Regions from separate parts of the Ensifer sp. 4252 genome, predicted to be linked through region 1. Evidence: riboswitches for the same ligand, from Rfam matches in the RefSeq annotation. Region 1 holds a riboswitch; each other region holds the start of a gene.
The links. Region 1 has a riboswitch for cobalamin ahead of ABIE33_RS25300 (DUF1636 family protein). Riboswitches for the same ligand answer to the same signal wherever they lie in the genome.
Positions count from the first base shown of each region.

Region 1 (3,680 bases):
CAGATAAGGCACGATCAGGCACAGCACCAATACCGACAGGGCAAAGAGGATCTGCTTGGGCCCATCCGTGCTCAGGCCGCGAACGAACTGCGGGCCGACGCCGTAGCCGACGGCAAACAGGAACAGAAGGAACAAGGTCGACTTCAGGTCGCCCGAAACCTGGATCCCCAGCTGTCCGATGACGACACCCGCCAGAAGCGTGGCGGTGACGTTTCCAAGGTTGAACCCGGCGATCTTGATAGGACCGATCAGGAAACCGATGCCGAGCGCAAGAAAGACGGCGACGGCAGGATAGGTGCGGAGTGTCTCAACGAAAAAATCTATTGGATTCACTGTCATCCCCTTCAGAAAGCTGGTTTGCCATTACTCGCATTCGGGACTTACGCGGACAGGCTGGATACTACGTCGCATGAGAAATTGTGTCGTCGGCGCCCGAAATATGGGCGATGCCGGCGTAAGTCGCTGTGCATCTGCTGAATGGCGCGATCACTTCCTTCGAAAGCACATCACCGATTGTGCCTCTCTTCAAGTACGTAACAGTAACGGATGGCGTTACCGGCTGGCGCCTCGGTGCTTTGGAAGGGCTTTCCCCCGGCGTGCCGAGACAGGGGAAACCAATCGCCCCCAGTTCGATACAAGGACCTTTCCGGCGCCTCCGGTGCCGTGGCGATTGATCATTCGGGCGGTGGCGGCTGGCGGGACCGCGCTATGCGGAAACGCCTTCCAGCGTCATGATCCGCGTCCTCGCGCAGCGTTCGCGGATCGCCTTGAGGCGTTGATACTCCGGCGAGTTGTACCACTCGAGCAAGGAGTGCATTTCCGGGAACTCGACAATGACGAGCCGATGCGGCTCCCAGTCGCCTTCGAGCACCCGGGTCGCGCCACCGCGGCCCAAATATCGGCCGCCATAACGCGCTTCCGTTGCCGGCACCTCCCGTATGTATTCTTCAAAAGCCGCGGCATCCGTGACCTCGACATCCGCAATCAGATAGGCAGCCATGGCAGATCTCCTTTCCACACCGGCACCATCGAAGAATACGCCCGTTGGCAGTTCCGGGCGAGTTCGCCAGCCAACTCGGCCGACAAAGGGAGGCCTTTGCCTCCCCTTCGTTTCGGGCCATTTTTTTGTTGAATGATGTAATGTTATTTCGTAACGATTGCGCATGATGAAAAGCCGCATGTTGATATGCCTCGGCCGACCTGTCCCGGCGGTTGTCACCTCCGCCGAAGTGTGCGACGAAGGCGGTGATGGTGCTGCAACCGCGACAATGCGGAAGCGGCTGAAAAGGGAACACGGAGCGGACGACCCTGATGGGGCCGAAACCGTGGCTGCCCCCGCAACTGTGAGCGGAAAGCGCATTCACACCATGTCACTGGCGTTCAGCCGGGAAGACGTGGATGCGCCGCGACCCGCGAGCCAGGAGACCTGCCATCGAACCGATCAACCACAACGGACGGGGTGTTCCGATGGAAAAGAACTGGTTTTTGCGCGACGGCCATCCGTCATCATGCCGCTTTGCCACATTCTCTCCGGACCAATCCGGCGGAGAAGAGATATGGCCAACCCGGTTTCCCGGCAGCACAAGATAACGGTCTGCACCGATTGCCGTTTCACCGGCGGCCCCTGCCGTCCGGGCGCGGATCTCATCCAGCGGTTGAACCGCAGCATTGCCGCACTCGGCGAGCCGCTCGACCGGGATTTCTCCATTGCCGGAACGGTCTGTATGGCGGCCTGCACGAGGCCCTGCACCATCGCTTTCCAGGCAACGGGGAAGGCGACCTACCTGTTCGGCGACATCTCGCCCGAGGAGGATATCGATGATCTTGTTTCTTTCGCCACGGCCTATGCCAAGCGAAACGACGGCATGACGCGGGCGGCCGAGCGGCCGCGCGGGCTCAACGGCAAGACGCTGGCGCGCATACCGGCAGCGCTGTTGGTCTCCGAAGACATCGGCGGGCTTTTCCAATGATGGCGCGGGGAGGGATAAGCCAATGAGCTGCACCGCGACAGGCGCCGGCCTTCGGGTCCGCGCCCTGGATTGGGGTCCGCGCCCGGATCTGCGGCTGGTCCGCGAGGTCGACTTTGCCATTACGCCCGGCAGCCGGCTTGCCATTCTCGGTCCGAACGGCGCCGGCAAGACATCGCTGCTGCGCTGCCTCTATCGCTCGGCCCAGCCGACGGCAGGCACGATCGAGGTCGATGGGGTCGACATCTGGGCGATGACGGCGCGCGAGGCGGCCAAGATCATTGCCGTCGTGCTGCAGGAAATGCCGAGCGATTTTCCCTTCAGCGTGCGCGACGTGGTGATGATGGGCCGCATACCCCGGCGGGAAGGCGTGAGCGGCTGGACGGCGAGGGATCGCGAGACGGTGGCGCATGCGCTCGAGCATCTCGATCTCACTCACCTTGCCGGACGGCAATTCTCCACACTTTCGGGTGGCGAGAAGCAGCGGGTGCTGATTGCCCGGGCGCTGGCCCAGCAGCCGCGCATCATCATCCTGGACGAGCCGACCAACCATCTCGACATCCGCCATCAGCTCGAAATTCTCGAGCTGCTGCAGACGCTGCAGCTGACGATCGTCACCACGCTGCACGACATCAACCTGGCCGCGGAATTCGCGACCGACGTGGCGATCCTGACGGAGGGTCGCATGACGGCCTTTGGTTCGCCCGAAGACGTGCTCAACCCGCAAGCGCTTTCCGCCGCCTTCGGCGTCACCGCCACAGCCCATAGCAACGCCGTTGCCAGCGGCGCGCGCTTTTCCTTTTCACTCGCTCGACAGGGATCGATGCCATCATGAAGACCCTATTTGCCAGTTCCGCCCTTCTGCTTCTCACGCTTGGCGCCGCGCCGGCGCTTGCCTATCCCGTGACGGTCAAGAGCTGCAACCGCGAGGTGACCTTCGAGGCGGCGCCCAAGCGGGCCGTTTCCAACGACGTCAACCTCACCGAAATGATGCTGGCCCTTAAGCTGCAGGACCGCATGGTCGGCTATACCGGCGTTTCCGGCTGGAAGACGCTGGACGAAAAGCTGCGCGAGGGCGTCAAGGCGCTGCCGGAGCTTTCGGAAAAGTATCCGACCAAGGAAGTGCTGCTCAATGCCGACGCCGACTTCTACTTCGCCGGCTGGAACTACGGCATGAAGGTCGGCGGCGAGGTGACGCCGGAAACGCTCGAGCCCTTCAAGATCAACGTCTACGAGCTGACCGAATCCTGCATCCACGTCATGGCCAAGGGCAAGCCTGTCATGGACGACATGTTCGCCGATCTCCTCAATCTCGGCCGCATCTTCGGCGTCGAGGACCGGGCGCAGGCGCTCGTCGACGGCTATCGCCGCGATCTCGACAAGATCACCACAGGCATCGGCGGCATCGAGCGCCCGACCCGTGTCTTCGTCTATGATTCCGGCGAGGAGAAGCCGTTCACATCAGGCCGGTTCGGCATTCCGACGGCGATGATTGAGGCGGCCGGCGGCGTCAACGTCATGGACGGTGTGGAGAAGAGCTGGACCGAGATTTCCTGGGAGCCGGTGATCGACAAGAACCCCGAGGTGGTGGTGATCGTCAACTATGGCGAGGTGACCGCCGAGCAGAAGATCGCCTTCATGAAGAGCAACCCGGCCTTCAAGAACATCGACGCCGTCAAGAACGACCGCTTCGTGGTGCTCGACTATGTCGAG
Region 1 covers NZ_JBNDIU010000017.1:24,638-28,317, forward strand. The annotation lists gene aspT (aspartate-alanine antiporter) at 1-333, opposite strand, end outside; gene ABIE33_RS25295 (DUF1330 domain-containing protein) at 707-1,000, opposite strand; cobalamin riboswitch at 1,233-1,448, shown strand; gene ABIE33_RS25300 (DUF1636 family protein) at 1,557-1,970, shown strand; gene ABIE33_RS25305 (ABC transporter ATP-binding protein) at 1,993-2,802, shown strand; gene ABIE33_RS25310 (ABC transporter substrate-binding protein) at 2,799-3,680, shown strand, end outside.

Region 2 (3,680 bases), on a different contig from region 1:
GAAAAGCGGAAACGCGTCATGGCCCGGCCAGTCGCCGTTGCCGCTGCGCACCACGAGGTCGATCGCATCGCGCTTGAAGTCGATCAGCTCGGTCGACATGTGCACGCGAATGCTGATGTTCGGATGGGCCGCCTGGAACGAGGCGAGCCTTGAGCCGAGCCAGCTTGAGACCACGGTCGGAAGCACCGAGATGTGCAGGTGATGTTCGGTCTTGTCGGCGATCTCTGAGAAGGCCGTGCCCAAAAGGTCGAGCGCCTCGGTCACCCTCGGCGCGAGCTGCCGTCCGGCGGCCGTCAATCGCACTTCGCGCGGCAGACTGACGAAGAGCGGCGTGCCCGTGCGGTCTTCCAGTAGCCGGATCTGATAGCTGACGGCCGCTTGGGTCATGCCGAGCTCCTGCGCCGCACGGGTAAAGCTCAAGTGCCGGGCGGCGGCCTCGAAGGCGCGCACCGCGCTCATGGGGGGAATCTTGCTCATCCGCTGAGATAAGCATTCTTTATGGCAGCATGCGAGAAACTGCTTTGCGCGAAACCACCAAAATCCTCAATTTTCTCGCGAACACATCACCGCAGAAATGAAAGGGTTAGCAATGCTTAGCGCACTGCGATCGATCATCCGCCATGCCCGGACACTGGCCAGGAGAGCTGCCGACGTCACGACAACCATCGATACATTCAGCGAATTCCAGCTTAGAGACATTGGCCTGACGCGTGACAATGAGCGCATTCTGGCGCGCGCCGGCGACATTGCCGTTCCGTGGCAGCGCGTAACAGATCCCGATCCCGGCAACGCTCCGTCGCCCCTGGTAACGGATGACGGCGTGGTTCCAGTGCAGACAACGTGTCGTGATGCCATGCCGCGACCTGCCACTGTGAACGGCCTACGATCGCAGATGAGTGAAAATAAAGACATATACATTTCTTTATACGATTGACCTGCCCGCCTTTGCAGGGCATTGTCGAGCAATCGTGGTTCTGCGGCTCGTCTCACGACGGGTCGGAGCTAAGAGGGAATTCGGTGCGGCGCCGCAAGGCGCCTATGCCGGAGCTGCCCCCGCAACTGTAAGCGGCGAGCGGCCGTCCAATGATGTCACTGAGGGAGACGCCTCGGGAAGACGGGACGGTTCGTGTTGACCCGCAAGCCAGGAGACCTGCCGCGATAGATAACGTCCACGGGCGGGGTGTCCGATGTGTCGCCTTTGACGATCGAGCCTATCTCGGTCGTGGATGCGTCGCATTCAAAGCCTTGCCCACAACCTTCGGGGTAAGGAAATGACCATCAAGACAGCCAATCTCGGCTTTCCACGTATTGGCAGCCATCGTGAACTGAAGTTCGCGCTGGAGCGCTATTGGGCCGGCAAGATCGACAGACAGGACCTGCTCGACGTCGCCGCCAAGCTGCGGGCGGAAAACTGGGCCGCGCAAAAGGCGCGCGGAATCCAGATCATTCCATCGAACGACTTCTCGCTTTACGATCAGGTTCTCGACACATCCGTGCTCGTCGGCGCCGTGCCGCCGGCCTATGGTTGGAAGGGTGGTCCGGCCGATCTCGACATCTATTTCGCCATGGCACGCGGTTCGACGACTGCGACCTGTGCATCCGGTGCGCATGGTGGGCCTGACAGCGGCAACCAGGCGCTGGAGATGACCAAGTGGTTCGACACCAACTACCACTACATGGTTCCGGAATTCACGGAGGATCAGCGTTTCGAGCTGACGCGAAATGCGCCGCTTGAAGCCTTCCTGGAAGCCAAGACGCTCGGGCATGCCACCCGCCCTGTCGTCCTTGGCCCGGTCACCTTCCTGAAGCTCGGCAAGGCGCATGCCGGCGGGTTCGACACGATCGATCTGCTCGAGCGGCTGTTGCCTGTTTATGTGAAGTTGCTGAGCGAGCTTGCGGAAGCCGGCGTCGAATGGGTGCAGATCGACGAGCCCTGCCTGGTGCTCGATCTCAACGAGCGGGAACGCCGGGCGCTGGCGCTGACCTACCAGACGTTCGCCTCAGAGATCCCGCAGCTGAAAATCATGCTGGCGACCTATTTCGGCGCGATCGGTGACAACCTGCCGACGGCCCTTTCGCTGCCGGTTGCCGGGCTGCATGTCGATCTGGTGCGTGCACCACAGCAGCTCGACCTCCTGCTTCAATCGGCTCCGGCGCAGCTAGTATTGTCGCTTGGCGTCGTCGATGGCCGCAATGTGTGGCGGACCGATCTTGCCGGTCTCTTCCGCCGGCTGCAGCCGTTGATCGAGGCGCATGGCCGCGACCGTATCGAGCTTGCACCGTCGTGCTCCCTGTTGCACGTGCCAATCGACCTCGATCTCGAAAAGGCGCTCGATCCGGAGCTCGTCTCCTGGCTTGCCTTCGCCCTGCAGAAACTGGACGAGCTCAGCCTGCTTGCCCGCGCCTTCGAGCCCGGTCTTGCCAATCCCGAGCAGGTCTTTGCAAGGTCGATCGCAGCCGCCGAGGCGCGGCTGACCTCGCTCAAGGTCCACGACCCGCTGGTTGCCGGACGCCTTAAGAACCTGACGGCAGCGGACAGCCGCCGCCAATCGGGCTTTGCGACACGTCGGCGGCTGCAGGAGGAAAGGCTGGCACTGCCGCTCTTCCCGACGACGACGATCGGCTCCTTCCCGCAGACACCCGAAGTGCGCCAGGCACGATCGCTGCATGCCAAGGGCGAGCTCAGCTATGTCGACTACCTCGCCTATCTGCGTCAGGAAACCGAGAAGGCCGTGCGCTGGCAGGAGGAGATCGGTATCGAGGTGCTGGTGCACGGCGAGTTCGAACGCAACGACATGGTGCAGTATTTCGGCGAGCAGCTTTCCGGCTATGCCTTCACCCAAAGCGGCTGGGTGCAGAGCTACGGCTCGCGCTATGTCCGCCCGCCAATCATCTTCGGCGATGTCTCGCGGCCGAACCCGATGACGGTGGATTGGGCAACCTATGCGCAGTCGCTGACGGACAGGCCGATGAAGGGCATGCTCACCGGCCCGGTGACGATGCTGCAATGGTCGTTCGTGCGCGACGACCTGCCCCGGTCGATCGTATGCCGTCAGATCGCGCTGGCGCTGCGCGACGAGGTGACGGACCTGGAAGCGGCCGGCATCGCCGTGATCCAGATCGACGAACCGGCGTTGCGCGAAGGGCTTCCCCTTAGGCAGGCCGATCGAAAGGCCTATCTCGACTGGGCTGTGGAGTGCTTCCGCATCAGCGCCTCGGGCGTCGGTGACGAAACCCAGATCCACACCCACATGTGCTACTCGGAGTTCAACGACATCATGGCAGCGATCGCGGCGATGGATGCCGATGTCATCTCCATCGAGACCTCGCGCTCGAAGATGGAACTGCTCGGTGCCTTTACCGATCAGGCCTATCCGAACGAGATCGGCCCCGGGGTCTACGACATCCACTCGCCGCGGGTGCCCTCGGTCGACGAGATGGTGCATTTGATCGAAAAGGCGACCGATGGCCTGACGCCGGCGCAGATCTGGGTCAATCCGGATTGCGGCCTGAAGACACGGCGGTGGGAGGAAGTGCGCCCGGCACTCGTCAACATGGTGCAGGCGGCACAAACGCTGCGGCAGTCCTTCACTGCCGGCCGGCGAGAGGCCGCAAACGCATGATGGGCGATAGCAATATCGAGACGGCGTCGGGGGAAACCCCGGCGCCTGCCACCTTGA
Region 2 covers NZ_JBNDIU010000005.1:146,522-150,201, reverse strand. The annotation lists gene ABIE33_RS13855 (LysR substrate-binding domain-containing protein) at 1-459, opposite strand, end outside; gene ABIE33_RS13850 (hypothetical protein) at 590-934, shown strand; cobalamin riboswitch at 953-1,172, shown strand; gene metE (5-methyltetrahydropteroyltriglutamate--homocysteine S-methyltransferase) at 1,272-3,623, shown strand; gene ABIE33_RS13840 (acyl-CoA thioesterase) at 3,623-3,680, shown strand, end outside.
Region 2: another riboswitch for cobalamin. It lies ahead of metE (5-methyltetrahydropteroyltriglutamate--homocysteine S-methyltransferase); the one in region 1 lies ahead of ABIE33_RS25300 (DUF1636 family protein).

Region 3 (3,680 bases), on a different contig from region 1:
ATTTGGTGACGATGAAGGAGGTGAGCGCGTTGAACAGCTGTGAGCCGGCGACCCCGGCAAGAATGATGGCACCGGTGCCGCGGCCTGCCCTGAGCGCCAAGAGGGAGACCAGCGCGAAGGCGAAGACCGCGCCGAAGAAGGCGCCGAGAGAAAGCGTCAGCATGCCGGCGCCGATACCGAGAATGGCGACGGCCACGGCGCCGGTCGATGCACCGGCGGAGATGCCGAGAATATAAGGATCGGCCAGAGCGTTCCGGAGCAATGCTTGCAGTACCACTCCGCAGAGCGAAAGCGCCGCCCCGCAGCAGGCAGCCACCACCGCACGGCTGAGGCGATAATTCCAGATGATGCCCTCGTCGATGGCATCGAGCGGGTATCCCGCGCCCCACAGGCGGTTGGCGACGGTCTTGCCGACGACGTCGAGCGGAATGGCGGTCTCGCCGATGGCGGCACCAAGGGCCAGCGCCAGGAAAAGCAGTGCGAGCGCCGTCAGGACGGCGCTCGTGCGGTTGATCGTTGGAGGTATTGACCTCACTTCGCCAGGCCGGCTTTTTCGACCGCGTCGGCCAGCACCTCGATGCCCTCGATCGTGCGGATCGTCGGGTTCATCGCCTGTGCGTCCATGATGACGATATGGTCGGCCTTGACCGCCGGCATCAGGCTGGTGACCGGGTCGGACTTCAGGAACTTCATCTTCAGTTCCCAGTCGTCGGCCGGGAAGCGGCGACGGTCCATCTTGCCGATCACGACGATCTTCGGATCGGCCTTGGCTATGGTCTCCCAGCCGATGGTCGGCCATTCCTCTTCGGTCGAGACGACATTCTTGATGCCGAGCGCCGACATGATGTAGCCGGGCGCGCCATTGGTGCCGGCGACATAGGGATCGATGTCCATCTCTGCGCTGGAGAACCAGAAGACCGCCGACAGCTTGCCATCGGCATTGGCGATCTTGCTGCGAGCGGCTTCTTCGCGCGCCTTCAGCTTGGCGATCAGCGCTTGCCCGCGGTCCTGCACGTCGAAGATTTCAGCGAGTTCGGTGACCTCCTGGTAGATCAGGTCCATCGAGAAGGCATTGTGGCGCACGCCATCGCCGCCGGCCGAATTGTCCTTGGCGGCGCAATCGGCAGGCGAGACATAGACGGGGATCGAGAGTTCGGCGAACTGCTTGGGTGTGGCGACGATGCCTTCCGGGCCGACATGCCACTGGAACTGTGCGGTTACCAGATCCGGCTTGGTGGCAACGACGCTTTCGAAGCTCGGGTCGTTGTCGGCAAGCCGCGGCACCTTGTTGTTGACGTCCTCGTAGCCATCGATGACCGGGCCGATCCACACGGCAGTGCCGACGACCTTGTCTGCGAGGCCAAGAAGATAAAGGATTTCCGTGGTGCTCTGACCGATCGAGGCGGTGCGCGTCGGCGCCGCCTTAAAGGTAACCTCCTGGCCGCAATTCTTTAAGGTCAGGGGGTAGCTCGTCGCGGCCGCGAGAGCGGTCGAGGGAGCGACGGTCAGAAGGAGGGACACGGAAACGGCCAGGGATGGGCAATGACGCCCGACGGCATTCAAAATGGCTTTCAAGGGAATTCTTTCTTCTCGTGAGCTGCGAAGGTCAGCCGAAGCGGCGACAGCTGGCCGGTCGAATTTCGGGAGACAAACGATCGCTGACGTCGAGAAGGACGGGAAAAGAGGGCGCAAAGCCGCCGGATATGCGGATCATGGACAACTCCTGTTCCGGGCAACCCCGCCCGTGACGCTGGATCTTCTGCTTGACGGCAGGTCTCCTGGCTCGCGGATCAAGCGCCTTCCACCTGCCTTCCCGCAACGCGCCTGGCGCAATCGCAGTGGCATGGCGCGCTGTCGCGCCACTTGGGTGTCCGGCATTCCGCTTACAGTTGCGGGGGCAGCCACGGTCTCGGTCCCTTTTGGGTCGTCCTCACCGTGTTCCCTATTAATCCCCGTCGAAGTCATCCTTCGGGGAACCGTCGGCGGTACCCTTAGTGTTCCGGTCCGCCTGGCGTCAAGCCGACAGGTGGCGGAAACAGTGATGGGCCGATCACCTTGGGGCGGCTTACCGTAAAGCGTGGCAAGGCCCCGCATTCGCCGAATTGTCGCGAAACCGTTCAAATTGTTTCATGCCGCTGTTAACTCGCTGACATGCGAACAGCCAAAGGTCCGGCACGCGAAATCCCGCTTTCGCAGGGCTCGAACCGGAGGCTTGTTTGGCCGAAATCCTCACCACGCTGTCCCGCCGTTCCTTTCTTCTGTCCGCCGGCGCTGCCGGTCTTGTGGCGTCCTCCGGTCTTGCAACGCCGTTCTATGCCCGAGGCTACGGCCGGCCGGAATTCATCCATGGTGTGCAGTCGGGCGATGTCGACACAAGCTCCGGCATGGTGTGGACACGGGTCGACAGTCCGTCACGAGTGACACTGGAGTACTCGACGACCGAGAGTTTTTCCAATCCGGTGCGTCTCGCCGATCTCACCGCGACACCGCAGACGGACTGTGCGGTGAAATGCGCGCTTGAGGATCTGCTGCCGGACCAGGACATCTTCTATCGCTTCACCGCGACCGACCTTTACGACGTCAACCGGGTGTCCGAACCTGTCATCGGCCGATTTCGCACCGCGCCGTTGCGCAAGCGCTCGATCCGCTTCGTCTGGTCCGGCGACACGGCCGGCCAGGGCTGGGGCATCGACGATGTCGGCATGAAGACCTATTCCACCATGCGCCTGCACGAACCGGACTTCTTCATTCATTCCGGCGACACGATCTATGCCGACAACCCCATTCCCGACGAGATACCCCTGCGCGACGGCGGCATCTGGAAGAACCGGGTGGTGACGCATGAGAAGTGCGATGTCGCGCGCACGCTCGAGGAATATCGCGGCCAATGGAAGTACAATCTGCTCGACAGCCACGTCCGTGACCTCAACGCGGTCTGCCCGACCTTCTATCAATGGGATGATCACGAGGTTCTGAACAATTGGTCGGCCTCGACGGACCTTCGCGACGACCCGCGTTATCCGGAAAAGGACGTTGCCGTCTATGCCGCCCGCGCCGCCCGGGCGTTTCACGAGATGACGCCGATCCGCATGCCGCCAACCCAGCCCGGCCGGATCTTCCGCAAGATCGCCTACGGTCCCCTGCTCGATGTCTTCTTCGTCGACCTCCGCTCCTATCGCGGGCCCAACCAGGGGGAGGGCGATGACGGCCTGTTCGGCTGGCGCCAGGCGGATTGGTTGAAGCGGGAGCTTGCCGCCTCGCGCGCGGTGTGGAAGGTGATCGCCTGCGACATGCCGATCGGTCTCGTCGTCTGGGACGACTATACCAACAGGCGTGGCTCGGACGCGATCGCCAATGGCGACAATGGTCTGCCGACCGGCCGCGAGACGGAATTTGCCGACCTGCTCCGCTTCATCAAGGATAACGCCATCGAGAACCTCGTCTGGCTGACGGCGGATGTGCATTACACGGCGGCGCACCACTACGACCCGTCGCGGGCGGCCTTCAAGGATTTCCTGCCGTTCTGGGAGTTCGTTTCCGGGCCATTGCATTCCGGCACCTATGGTCCGAAGGAGCTGGACATGACGTTCGGCCCGGACGTGCGCTTCATCAAGGCATCCGGCGGCGGCATCGACAGCAACCTGCCGCCTTCCGCCGGGCTGCAGTTCTTCGGCATCGTC
Region 3 covers NZ_JBNDIU010000002.1:156,429-160,108, reverse strand. The annotation lists gene ABIE33_RS07680 (FecCD family ABC transporter permease) at 1-535, opposite strand, end outside; gene ABIE33_RS07675 (ABC transporter substrate-binding protein) at 532-1,533, opposite strand; cobalamin riboswitch at 1,752-1,996, opposite strand; gene ABIE33_RS07670 (alkaline phosphatase D family protein) at 2,217-3,680, shown strand, end outside.
Region 3: another riboswitch for cobalamin. It lies ahead of ABIE33_RS07675 (ABC transporter substrate-binding protein); the one in region 1 lies ahead of ABIE33_RS25300 (DUF1636 family protein).

Region 4 (3,680 bases), on a different contig from region 1:
CTCGCTGAAATTCTCGAAGAACCAGCTTGCCCGGATGATCGTCCAGTCGGCGCCGGAGGCCTGCAACTCGCGCTCGGCCGCTTCCGCCTCGTCCTCGCCGCGCCCGGACAGAAGCACCAGCCGCTTGATGCCCGAGCGAACGGCAAGGCTCGAGAATTTGCGAATGGCGTCGACGGCGCCCGGCACCGCCAGATCCGGCTGGTAGCTGACATAGATGCGCTCGACATTCTCAAGGACTGCCGGCCAGGTCGCCTCGTCGGTCCAGTCGAAGGAAGGCGACGCCGAACGGGCGCCGATGCGCACCGCAACGCCACGCTCCTCAAGGCGGGCAGCGACCCGCCGCCCCGTCTTGCCGGTACCGCCCAAAACCAGTGTGAGTTTGTCCGTCATCGCTTCCTCCTGAGGTTCATTCACAAACATGAGCATCTCTCACATTTGCAAATGTGATAAATCCTCGTATTTTAAGAGTCAAGTCAAAATGTGAGCATCACTCATGATTCCAGAAATAAGCCCTGCCGCGGTTCCCGCCGACGACGAGACCGCGCTGCGCCGTACGCCGAGCCAGAAGCGCAGCCGCGACCGCGTCGAGCAAATCCTTGCCTGCGCGACGGCGATCATCCAGGAGAAGGGCAGTGACGCCATGCGCATGAGCGAAGTCGCTGAAAAGGCTGGAATTTCGATCGGCTCGCTCTACCAGTACTTTCCCGACAAGGCCGCGATCGTGCGCACGCTGGCCGAGCGCTACAATGCCGTCTGCAGCGAGTGCATCCAGGCCGAGCTTGCCAAGGTGACGTCGATCGCGGAACTGCGCGACGCCTTTTCCGTGCTGTTCGACATCTATTACGATATGTTCCTGGCCGAGCCGGTGATGCGCGACATCTGGTCGGCGATGCAGGCCGACAAGGCGCTGCGTGAGATCGACCTTCTGCAAAGCCGGGCCGGCGGCCGGCTTCTTGCCGACGTCTGGGTGCGCTTTGCACCCGACACACCACGGGAGACGATCGACAGCGCCGCCTTTTTGATCATGCATCTCGGCGATTGCACCATGCGGCTTGCGGTCTCCGTCGACCGCGCTGAGGGCGACCAGATCGTCGAAGCCTATAAACGCATGATCCTTCGTGATTTTGTCGCGGATGGACCGGGCGGCGGCGCAAGTCTAATTGACATCTCCGGGGTGCGATCCTAATCATCATGGATCGATTGGTTCCCGCAACGCGAACGCGTTTCGGGAGTAAACGGGAACGTGACGGATGGACCCATACTGGGCATTCAAATCACGGCCGACCCCGCGACTGTAGAGCGACGTGAATGCGCCGTTCCGGAGCGATCCGGAAAAAGCCACTGGAGACGAGACCGCGAGAGGGCGGACCTTGGCTCTGGGAAGGCGAGGCAAATCCAGGGTGATCTCACCCGACGTCCTGAGCCAGGAAACCTGCCAGTCGATGCGGGCATAGGGCCCAAACCGGGAAACATCCCGATGCCATCACGGAGGTTGTCATGGCTACTTCAACAGTTTCGAGCATTCCGCTCTCCCTCAGCGATCGTCTGACCGCAGGTATCATCGCGCTCCTCATCGGCGGCTTCCTCGTCTTTGGCGCAGGCCTGGCGAACTCGGCCGTGCTGCATGACACCGCGCACGACACCCGCCACTCCTACGGCTTCCCCTGCCACTAAGCGATGCTCAGGGACGCTGCATGCGTTCCGCATCGACATAACTGCGGACAGAAACGCTTCCGGCAGACAGCCGGACGCGTTTGCTTACGTCTGACGCAGACTGAAGATCTGCCGGATGGAGCCGTTCGCAAATTTGCCAATGGGACACGGCGCTGCCCGCCAGATGATGCATGGCGCGCCGATATCGAGGGACATCGAAAATGATTGTCAGAACGCTTCTGGCCGCGATCGTGGCTGGATTGATTGCCGGTGTCTTCATGACCGGCGCCCAGGAACTGCGTGTCGTACCGCTGATCCTGCATGCCGAAGAATTCGAAGGCGAAGCGCCGGCAGCCGGCGAACAGCCTGCCGCCGTACAGCCCGGATCGGCCGATCCGGCCGCAGCCAACCACGACCAGCATTCGTCGCTGAAGGCGGTTTCGCCGATCGGCGCCCTGCTCGACGCCCTGTCGCCGATCACCCCCGCCTACGCCCATGAGGGCGAACACGAGGAAGGCGGCATCATGTTCGGCATGAGCCGCTTCTCCGGCACGCTGATCGCCAATCTGGTCACCGGCTCCGGCTTCGCGCTGCTTTTGGCCGGCGTCAGCCTCGTCATCGGTTACCCGATCACGCTCCGAAACGGCGCGCTCTGGGGCGCCTGCGGCTGGCTTGCCGTGCACATGCTGCCGGCAATCGGTCTGCCGCCGGAACTGCCGGGCTTCCCGGCCGCCGAGCTGGGAGATCGCCAGGTCTGGTGGCTGGCAACTGTGGCGCTTTCGGCCGTCGGCCTCTATCTCGTGGTCCTGCGGGGAGAGATCGTCGCCAAGATCATCGGCCTCGTGCTGATCGCGGCACCCCATGTCTATGGCGCGCCGCAGCCGTCGGACATCTCCAGCAATGTCCCGCCCGTGCTCGGCGCCGAATTCGCCGTGGCAGCCCTTGCCACCACGCTCGCCTTCTGGATCGTCCTCGGCGTGGTGGCGGGCTTCATCAACGACCGTTTCGCTAAGGCGTAACAGGCCGGCCAGACATCATGATCAAACCAGAGCCCCTGATATCGCCGATATCAGGGGCTCTGTCGTTTAATGCCCTCAGCCGGTCTGCGATGCCAGCAGATGCACCTGCAATCGTTCTCGACGTTCGTCCGGCGCCAGCAGCACGCAGCTATCGCAGTAGCTGCCGCCTTGAGTTCGATAGTAGAGACAGCAGCCGCCGCGCAGGCGATAGACCCGCGACAGCGGCCGATGGCCGGCACTGTCGCCGATCTCGACGGTGATGTTTTCGTAACAGAGCCTGTCGGAGAAGAGCGGCGTGCCCGCGCGCGTGACGATCGCCAGCGCCCTCGCCATCCCGGTCTCCTCGTCGCCGAGCGCGCGGCCGATCTCCAGGAAGCCGCCGGCAAGCGAATCCGCCGCAAGCCGCCATTGCGCGCCCGAGGACAAGCCGGTGCGGCGTTTCAACGTGGCGACGATCGGCGCCAGGTGCGCAGCGAAGGTTTCACCGAAGGCGTCCGCATCCGCTGGGGTATCATCTCCGGCTGCGGGCAAGGCTAGGCTGAAATGAAACCGCTTGGCCTCCACCACCCGCTCGCCATACACCCTTGAAAATTCTTCGAAGCGAAGGCCGCGAACGGCTGCCACGATTCCTGCACCGAGGTAGAGGCTGCCAAGCGCCAGGGCGAGCTGGTTGCTGTAGAAGGCGATCAGATGGGCGGCCCGGATCTTGTCGTCCATGCCCTCGGCAAAACGATCCTGATAGGCAAGGCCGGCTTCTAGCCCGCCGCCGTCCTCCGCCCAGAACCGCGCCTCGGAAAGAAAATCGTCGCCGGTAGCCTCGAGCGAAAAGCCGACTTCGGGGAACGACGACTGCAGGCGCGCAAGGACGCCAAGGGTGCTTCGGCGCAGCGCCTCGTCTTTCGCCAAGCGCACCTCCTGCCGCTCGTGGCCCAACCTCATGCCGTCTCCTTGGTCGCAAGCCAGCCGCCGCGAAAATCCGCCCGCTGCAATCCACGCCGGATGGCCGGA
Region 4 covers NZ_JBNDIU010000004.1:18,462-22,141, reverse strand. The annotation lists gene ABIE33_RS11185 (NAD(P)H-binding protein) at 1-390, opposite strand, end outside; gene ABIE33_RS11180 (TetR family transcriptional regulator) at 494-1,186, shown strand; cobalamin riboswitch at 1,185-1,454, shown strand; gene ABIE33_RS11175 (CbtB domain-containing protein) at 1,498-1,674, shown strand; gene ABIE33_RS11170 (CbtA family protein) at 1,875-2,672, shown strand; gene ABIE33_RS11165 ((2Fe-2S)-binding protein) at 2,748-3,611, opposite strand; gene ABIE33_RS11160 (glucoamylase family protein) at 3,608-3,680, opposite strand, start outside.
Region 4: another riboswitch for cobalamin. It lies ahead of ABIE33_RS11175 (CbtB domain-containing protein); the one in region 1 lies ahead of ABIE33_RS25300 (DUF1636 family protein).